Caballeronia sp. LZ062: one gene and its partner. Each later gene encodes a partner of the first gene's protein in a complex. Links are inferred from orthologs where the notes say so. Each region holds a gene or a part of one and is shown on either strand. Other genes may lie near its edges.

Region 1 (5,596 bases):
CGGTCGCAAACGATGGCGCGAACAGAAGGGGGATTCGGCGCCAACTCGTTCTATTGCGAGAGCGCGCGTCGCTTGAAAAGAAAATCGGGCGTGGCCCTCGCGGAGCACGCCCGATGACATCGGCAAAGACGATCGGCTTTACTTGCCGGTACTGACGAACTTCTGAAGACGCTTGTTCGCTTCGCCGGCGAGCGCATCGCGGAAGCGCTGGCCGAACGATCCCGGCAACGTTTGCGCGGGCGATCCCGTCACGCCGGCCGGCACTTCGGCTTCCGCGGAGCCGGCGGGCATCGTGTGAAGAAGCCGCACGTTGCCCGGCCCTGCGCCAAGAACGAGCCACGTATCGCCGATCTCGACGACCGCCACGCGTTCCTTGTTGCCGAGCGATGCGCCGCCTACTACCTTCACGAGGCCGCTGCGCTTGCCGCCCTGGAAGCCGAACTTGCGGGCGAGCCACGCGCAGCCGAACACGAAGCCGATGACGACGGCGAGCCCCAGCAGCGTTTGCAGCACCGCGCCGAAGCCGAGCGACGGCACCGCGCTGCCCGCGCCGACGCCCGAGGCGATCTGCGCGGCGTGATTCACGGCGTTCATGTCGGCCGCATGAGCAAAAAGCGGCGCGGCGGACAAGACGACAGCGGCCAGGCGTTTCATCGATTCAGCTTCCGGATGCGTTCGGACGGCGTGATGATGTCCGTCAGGCGAATGCCGAACTTGTCGTTGACCACGACCACTTCGCCCTGCGCGATCAGACAGCCGTTCACGAGCACGTCCATCGGCTCGCCCGCGAGTCCGTCCAGTTCCACGACCGAACCCTGCGCGAGTTGCAGCAGGTTGCGGATCGCGATCTTCGTGCGCCCGAGTTCCACCGTCATCTGCACGGGGATGTCGAGAATCATGTCGATGTCGTTGCGCGTCGAGGGCGTCGCGGCCTTAGACAGCGGCTGAAACACGCCCGCCGATGCGACCGGCGCTTCGTTGCCGTTCTGTTCGGCAAGCGCGCTTGCCCAGTCGTCCATCGAGAGTTCTTCGTCTTTCATGTCGGTCGCGCCGGGCTCGGTGCCTTCCTGCATCAGATCACTCATAACTACCTTCCTTCGTCGAATCGCTTGCGCCGCTGATCATGTTTTGGACGCGCAGCGCGTATTGACCATTGAAAATTCCGTAACCGCATTCCATCACCGGCACGCCGTCCACCTTCGCGACGACCTGCTCGGGAATATCGATCGGCAAGACATCGCCCACGCGCATGTTGAGCAGCTTCTCGAACGACGAGCGAATCTCCGCGAGATCCACGGTCAGCTCCACTTCCGCCGACTGCACCTGCTGCGACAGCACGCGCACCCAGCGGCGGTCCACTTCGAGCGCTTCGCCCTGAATCGGCGAGGAAAGCACGTCGCGGATCGGCTCGATCATCGAGTACGGGAAGCAGATGTGCAGCGTGCCGCCAATCGAGCCGAACTCGATGGTGAACTGCGTCACGATGACGATTTCGTTCGGCGTCGCGACGTTGGCGAACTGCGTGTGCATCTCCGAGCGCATGTACTCGAATTGCAGCGGGCGCACGCTGCGCCACGACGCCGCGTAGTGCTCGAACACGAGGTTCAGCAGCTTGTGGATGATGCGCTGTTCCGTCTGCGTGAACTCGCGGCCTTCGACGCGCGTATGAAACCGCCCGTCGCCGCCGAAGAGGTTATCGACGACGAAGAACACGAGGTTCGGATCGAACACGAACAGCGACGTGCCGCGCAGAGGCTTCACATGGACCAGGTTGAGGTTGGTCGGGATCGGCAGGTTGCGCGTGAATTCGCTGTACTTCTGCACCTTCACCGGGCCGACGGAGATTTCCGCCGAACGCCGCATGAAGTTGAAGATGCCCACGCGCATGAGGCGCGCGAAGCGGTCGTTGATGATTTCGAGGCCGGGCATCCGGCCGCGGACGATGCGTTCCTGCGTCGCGATGTTGTACGGACGCACGCCGGCGGGCTTGTTTTCGTCGGAGACTTGATCAATCTCGCCGGTGACGCCCTTGAGGAGGGCATCGACCTCCTCTTGCGACATGAACTCTTCGTGGCCCATGACTCTCTTTCCTTGGATAGATGCGGGCGCTTACTGAACGACGAATTCAGTGAAGAGCACTTCTTGGACGTGCGCCGGTTGCTCCGGCGTGCTGCCGGCGGCTTCGACCGCGGCGCGCAGTTCGTCGGCGAGCTTGCGTTTGCCTTCGATGCCGGCGAGGTCTTCCGGATGCTTGGCCGAAAGAAGCAGCAGTACGCGGCTGCGGATTTCCGGCATGCGTTCGGTGAGCGCGGCTTGCGCTTTCTCGTCCTTGAGCTTGAGCGTGAGGCCGACGCGCAGGTAATGCATGATGCCGTCGTCGGCTTGCAGGTTGACCGTCAGCGACTCGAGCGGGAAGAACACCGGCGGCGGCAGCGGCGCGGGCTTCGCGGGGCCGTGCGCGGACTTGCCGAGCACGAAATAGGCGCCGCCGGCGCCTGCGCCGAGCAGCACGATCGCCCCGATGGCGATGATCAAAATGCGCTTGAGCTTGCCGCTCTTTGCGGGAACGATGGGTTGCTGGTTTGCGGTAGTGGTAGCCATGAATGCGTGCCTCTTTCGATAGGTTGAATTGTTCGCTATCGCGGCTTGTCGTGATGGGTCGAACAGAGGGGGTTTTTGGTGCCTTTTTGGGGTTCTCGACGGTTGGTCAGGGGCTGCCCTGACGACCCGGTGCGGCGGTCTTTGCGGTTTGCTTGGAACCGCAATTGCACCGCTCTTCTTTTTCGTAGAACTTGTGCTCGCGTCGGTCGGTTAGCGCTGTTTGCTTCGTGGAACTTGAATTCGTGTCGGTCTTTTGGCGTTGTTGCTTCGTGAAACTTGCTTTCTTGGCGGTCTATTAGCGTTGCCCCTGCTCGGGTGGGGTTTGCGCCGCACGCTTTGAGGCCGGTTTTTCGGGTAGAAGGTCGTGAAGCTTGTATTCGCGTTGGTCTATTAGCGTTGCCCCTCCCCGGGGCGGGGGTCACTTTCTTTGCTGCTGCAAAGAAAGTAACCAAAGAAAGCAGCTTTTTTCCGAACCGCCCGATGCACAAATACAAGTGGCCACTTCGCAGAGAAGCATTGGCCCTCAGCTTGAATCAGCCCTGAATCACCTTCCGCGCCCGCTGACCACCACGTCCTTCGAGCTCCTTGGCTCGTTAAAACCAGTCGCACATTTCACCCTGCCAACAAAGTCCCAGCTACTTTGTAAGCGCGGCCTTGCCTGCTTGCGCTAGGCGGCCAAGCGGGGCCGGGCGGAGCAGGCCAGGACGCCACTACGCGCGGCGCCTGTGTCCGCGCTCGTCGCTATGACAATGCCGCTCGCGCATGCGGTTCACATCGTTGAATGGCTTGGCATGGCTCGGCTCGGCGTGGCTTGCCTTGCCTCGGCTTCGTTTGGTTTGGCGTGGCTTGCCTGGCGCGGAGTGGTTTCGCTTGGCTTGCCACGTGCCTATCTAGGCAGAGCCGTTGTGTCTGTTGGTTTTATCGAGCCAAGGGGCTCGGAGGACGTGGTGCTCAGCGGGCGTGGAGGGTGATTCAGGGCTGATTCAAGCTGAGTGCCAATGCTTTTCTGCGGAGTGCACCGTCATTCAAAACCGCGGGCGAAAAAGCTGCTTTCTTTGGTTACTTTCTTTGCATGGGACCAGAGTACGGCGCTAAAGCGCCTACTCTGGTCGACAGCAAAGAAAGTGACCCCCGCCCCGGGGAGGGGCAACACTAATAGACCGACACGAATACAAGGTCCCCGAAAGAACGAAAGACGGAACGAACGAAAGACCGCCCAAGCGCTACTGCGCAGCTCCGCAACCCCGCCCCGGCAAGGGGCAATGCCAATAGACCGACGCGAGAACAGCTTCTCCGAAGACCCGCGCCCATCGGGGAAACAGAAGCCCTTAAGCAAAAGTATCCACAAGCCCCACGGTCCGCCGCACGACCGCGGCAACGGCCCCGCCAGCGGCCTCAAGACCGCCACCGCCAACACCCCGCCCTCCGCGAGAGGAAGAAGAACCCCCGCCCTGACCATCCCCCTGCGACTGGCGCGCAAACGCCGACCCATCCGAGACACTCGTGCTGCCGAGGCTGATGCCATTGGCTTCCATCGCCTCGCGCAGCTTCGGCATAGCCGCTTCGACAGCCTCACGCACCTGCGCATGCTGCGATACGAACAGCGCGTGCGCATGATTGTCGGCGACCTGAAGCGTCACCTGAAGCGGACCGAGATCCTTCGGATTCAGCGTCAGCTCCGCGCTCTGCTGATCCGACTTCGACACGAACACGACCTTCTGGCTGAACGCATCGTCCCAGCCGGATGCGCCCACGTGCGGCGCAATCGCCGCGCTCGTCGCCGCCGTCGTCGCGCCTTGCGGGCTCGATACGCCCGAATTCGCCGATGCCGCCTGCAACGCCACCGCATGCGCCGCCGCATCGGCGGTCTGCTTGTACGCCGAGCTCGCGCCGTCGCCGGCCGGCGTCAGCGCGTCCTGCGCCGTCGCGAGCGCGGCGGCGTTCGTCTGCGTCGCGGTCGCAGCGGCGTTCTTCGCATCGCCCGATGCCGCGTTCGTCAACGCGATGCCGCGCGCACCCTTCGCACCCGCGCCGAGCAAGGCGCCCGGGGTCTCGCCACTCGCCTCATTGGTGCCGGTCGCGCCGTTGCCGCCATTGACGCTCGCGTGTGCCGCCGCCATCGCCGCTGCATTCGCCGGCGTGCCGTTCATGGCCGCGAGCGCGGCCTGCAGCGCGTCTTCAGCCGATTTCGCGTCCGTGCTCTTCTTGGCGTCGCCCGTCGTGGATGCGTCGCCGTCCGTCGATGCCGCCGCGCCAGTCGCCGCATCGGTGAGCGCGGTGAGCGTGGTGTCGTCGGCATCCGCATCCGACGCGTCGGCGGCGTCCGCGCGCGCCTTCGCTTCGGCGGCCGCTTTCGCGGCGGCATCGGCTGAGTTCGCGGGCTTCGCGTTGGCGGCGGTCGATTTCGATGCGTCCGCGCCGTCGCTCTTGTCGGCGTGCTTCGGCGCCTCGTGCGTCGCGTCCGTCTTGCCGCTCGCATCCGCCGACGCCTTCGCGTCATCGCTCTTGCCGGCGCTCGCGGTGTCGTCGGGTTTCGGTGCGTCGTGGACGCTCGACTTGTTGTCGGAGGCGAGCGCCTTCGCCGCGAGGGCGTCCGCGTTCGCGCGGTCGGTCATGCCTTGCAGCGTCTGCCCGAACGAAACGCCCGCGCTCGCCGCGCGCTTGGCCGTCGATGCGCTCGACGAGCTCGCGCCCGTGAGCGCGCCGATGGTTGAAACGGAGGACATGTTCGACCTCTCAAATCCTGTAATGAAACACACGCGGCGCTCGCTGCCATGACAGCAGCGCCGCTAAAAATCCGTCAGGCGCGTTCGGCGCGCATGCGCAGCACCTTGGCCGCGTGCTCGTCCGCTTCGCGCTGTTCGACGCGTGCCGCCTTGCGCGCGAGAACCGCCTCGCCGCGTGCCGCCAGCACTTCGTAGCTGCCCACCTTCTGCTTCTTGAGCCGCCACTCCGGCTTCGCCGCCTCGATGCGATGATCCGCCGTGACGAGCAA
Region 2 (3,427 bases), 350 kb from region 1 along the record:
TGATCGGCTGGGCATTCGCGGTGCTGGACGAGCCGCTGGAACTGCTGCCGCCCGACGAGCCGCCGCTACTGGAACTGGAGTTGTTGTCGCTGCCGCCGCCGCATGCGGCAAGCGTGAGGGCGAGAAACAGCGCGCCGAACCAGCGCGCGGCGTTGCCGGTGGGCCGGGAAGATGCCGCGCCGAGGCCGAGTGTCGTTCTAAGCATTATCGGATTCTCCCGTCGCTTACTGGATGTCGCTGGCGGAAACGCCGGCGGGCAAAGACTGCGGCAGGTACGCGCTGCCCGAGAATGCGCCCATGTGGCCGCCCGAATGCACGACGAGTCCCGACGCTTCCACGCTCACCGGCCCGCGTCCGCCTCGTGCGGCGCGCTGCGCGAGCAGGCCTTGCTGATACTGCGGGAAATAGCTGCCGAGCAAGGTGGCGAGATCCGGCACGCGCGGCCCACGCCAGGCAATGCCGAACACCGTGCCGCCGGACGACACGTATTCGTTGATGACGGTGCCGCTCGCGAGCGTCGTCGAGCGGACGGTGAACGTCGATGCCGTGGATGCGCCGGACGCGCCGGACGCCCCGGTCGCGGCATGCACGACCGCATTCGCGGCGGTCGCGCCTTGCGGCGCGGTCAGCGGTTCGCCGCCGAGCGCCGCGCGCGCCGGTCCGGCTGTGCAGACGCTGAGCGCGCCTGCGAGAAAGGCCAACGATAGCCTGAGATGCCCATGACGGGGTTGCTTCGGTACCTTCACTGGGCCTCCTGTCGATTCCAATGGATGGTTGTCTGCCGGGGCCGCGCGCCGTTTTCGGGGCTGCGGCCCGCTTGCCGATTGAAGCATCATAGGGATGCTATAGCCATCAGTATGCCAAATCCCGAAAAACGGCCGCGTCACGCGCACGTCGCGCGCCGTTGGGACGGAAGAATCGAACAGTAAGTCAGGCAGAAGTTCCCAGTCGATAGATGCCTTGCTAAAACGGGAGTCGAGGAAGGAATTCGGCGCAAACGCAAACGCGGAACGCATCCGAAGAGGCGCTCCGCGTCTGTGCTGCATGCCGTCAGGAAGCCCGAAGGCTCAGAAGCCGAGGCTCGCGAGCAGATCGTCTACTTGCGACTGATCCTGCACGACGTCGCTGCGCCCTTCCGGATTGATCTGCGGTCCGTTGAGCAGACTTTCCGTACTGCCCGTCGATGACGACATCAGCGCCGCCGCCGACGCCGCGAACTGCTCGCGCCGCTCGGGCGCGATGTTTTCCAGCAGCACGCCCAGCAGTTGCTGTTCGATCAGATACACGACGTCCGTGATCTTCTTGATCACCTGACCGGTCAGATCCTGGAAATCCTGCGCGAGCATGATTTCCAGCAGTTGCGTGTTGGTCGCCTGCGTCTTTTCCGGCACGCTTTGCAGGAAGCTGCGCGTCTGCGCGAGCAACTCGCCCGCTTCGCCCTGCGCGAGCGGCGCGCCGTACCATTGCGCCCAACGATCGTCGAGTGCCTGCGCTTCGCGCTGCATCGCTTCCTGCATCGGCTTGGCGAGTTCGATCGCGTTGAGCGCGCGGTCGGCCGCCTGCTCGGTCATCGTCGCGACGTACTTCAGGCGGTCGCGCGCGTCGGGCACGGCCTGCGCCGCGGCTTCCACTTGCTTGTCGAGACCCAGTTCGCGCATCGAGTCGCGCAGCGTGCGCGTCAATTGGCCGATGCGCGCGAGAATGCGGTCGCTCGAGAAATCGTTATCGGCCTCGGCTGCGACAGCGGAAAGTTCAGTGGTCAGATCGTTCACGATCAGCTCCCGGCTTTAGCCATCTTCTCGAGAATCTTGGTGAGCTTCTCGTCGAGCGTGGCGGCCGTGAAAGGCTTCACCACGTAACCATTCGCGCCCGCTTGCGCCGCCGCGATGATGTTCTCCTTCTTCGATTCCGCCGTCACCATCAGCACCGGCAGATGCGACAGCGTCGCGTCCGCGCGAATCTGCTGCAGCATCGACAGGCCGTCGAGGTTCGGCATGTTCCAGTCGGAGATCACGAAGTCGAAGCCGCCGCCGCGCAGACGCGCGAGGCCCGCCGCGCCGTCTTCTGCTTCGTCGACGTTCGAGTAGCCGAGCTCCTTCAGCAGATTACGCACGATACGTCGCATCGTCGGAAAATCGTCGACGACGAGGATCTTCATGTTCTTGTCCATCATTGCTCCCGTGTGTTCTCAGTGCGGCGTGACACCGCGTAATTCAATTCAGTTAAATCAGACGCGCTGCACGCGTTCGCCCATCGATGCCAGCCGCGCCATCACGCGCCGGCTCATTTCAGAAAGCGGCGCGATCTCGCTCGCACCGCCCATTGCAATTGCTTCGCGCGGCATGCCGAACACCACGCAACTCGCTTCGTCCTGCGCGAGCGTGTAGGCGCCCGCCTGCTGCATCTCGAGCAGCCCCGCCGCGCCGTCGCGGCCCATGCCGGTCAGAATCACGCCGATCGCGTTCTTGCCTGCATGCTGCGCGGCCGAATGGAACAGCACATCCACCGACGGACGATGCCGGTTCACCGGCGGCGCATCCGACAGATGCGCGACGTAGTTCGCCCCGCTACGCGCGAGCACGAGGTGCGCGTGGCCCGGCGCGATATACGCATGGCCCGGCAACACGCGCTCGCCGTGCTCCGCTTCCTTCACCGTGATGCGGCACAGCCCGTTCAGGCGCTGCGCGAACGACTTCGTGAAGCCCGGCGGCATGTGCTGCGCGATCAGCACCGCAGGCGCGTCCGGCGGCAGCGGCACGAGCACTTCGCGGATCGCTTCCGTGCCGCCCGTCGATGCGCCGACGATCACGAGCTTTTCCGTCGACACGAGCGGGTTGTTGATGAGCGGCGCGGGCTTCGCGCCAGCGTGACCTTGCGCGCTCGGCGCGCTCGCCGCGTGCGCGATTTGCCGCACGCGCGCCCGGGAAGCGGCGCGAACCTTGTCGGCGAGCTTCTCGGCGTAATCCAGCATGCCCTCGCGGATGCCGACTTTCGGCTTCGTCACGAAGTCCACCGCGCCCAGTTCCAGCGCGCGCAGCGTGATTTCGTTGCCGCGTTCCGTCAGCGACGACACCATCACGACCGGCATCGGCCGAAGGCGCATCAGCTTCTCCAGAAAGTCGAGGCCGTCCATGCGCGGCATTTCGACATCCAGCGTCAGCACGTCCGGGTTGTGCAGCTTGATCAGTTCACGCGCGACGAGCGGATCGGGCGCGGTCGCGCACACGTGCATGTCGGGCTGCGAGTTGATGATCTCGGTCATCAGGCTGCGCACGAGCGCCGAATCGTCGACGCACAATACTTTGATCTTCGGCGCGGCTTCTTTGCCGCCATTCGATGCATTCAACATGCTCACGCCTCCTCCACCGTCTTCGCGATGCGCGCCGTCCGCGCCATCGCGCTGGTCGCACGCGCCGCGGCCGTCGAT

The links.
Region 2: the proteins of fliM (region 1) and cheY are in contact, whole or in part, in a crystal structure (PDB 1F4V), measured with the Escherichia coli proteins. The link is inferred for Caballeronia sp. LZ062 from one-to-one orthologs.

What each region holds. Positions count from the first base shown.
Region 1 is NZ_JARTWB010000002.1:2,721,807-2,727,402, forward strand. The notes cover bases 79-2,897. They hold fliM (flagellar motor switch protein FliM), read right to left. Parts: upstream 2,080-2,897; coding sequence 1,078-2,079; downstream 79-1,077. Other genes in these bases: fliO (flagellar biosynthetic protein FliO), read right to left, coding at 139-654; fliN (flagellar motor switch protein FliN), read right to left, coding at 651-1,073; fliL (flagellar basal body-associated protein FliL), read right to left, coding at 2,110-2,601. In the rest of the region: P9239_RS18755 (flagellar hook-length control protein FliK), read right to left, coding at 3,930-5,327; flagellar export protein FliJ, read right to left, coding at 5,402-5,596. UniProt on the Escherichia coli protein: FliM is one of three proteins (FliG, FliN, FliM) that forms the rotor-mounted switch complex (C ring), located at the base of the basal body.
Region 2 is NZ_JARTWB010000002.1:2,369,062-2,372,488, forward strand. What follows is about bases 473-3,391. They hold cheY (chemotaxis response regulator CheY), read right to left. Parts: upstream 2,171-3,391; coding sequence 1,775-2,170; downstream 473-1,774. Other genes in these bases: P9239_RS17115 (DUF2844 domain-containing protein), read right to left, coding at 473-746; cheZ (protein phosphatase CheZ), read right to left, coding at 1,068-1,772; P9239_RS17130 (chemotaxis response regulator protein-glutamate methylesterase), read right to left, coding at 2,228-3,349; cheD (chemoreceptor glutamine deamidase CheD), read right to left, coding at 3,352-3,391. Outside these bases: P9239_RS17110 (DUF3443 domain-containing protein), read right to left, coding at 1-205; more of P9239_RS17115, read right to left, coding at 225-472; more of cheD, read right to left, coding at 3,392-3,427. UniProt on the Escherichia coli protein: Involved in the transmission of sensory signals from the chemoreceptors to the flagellar motors.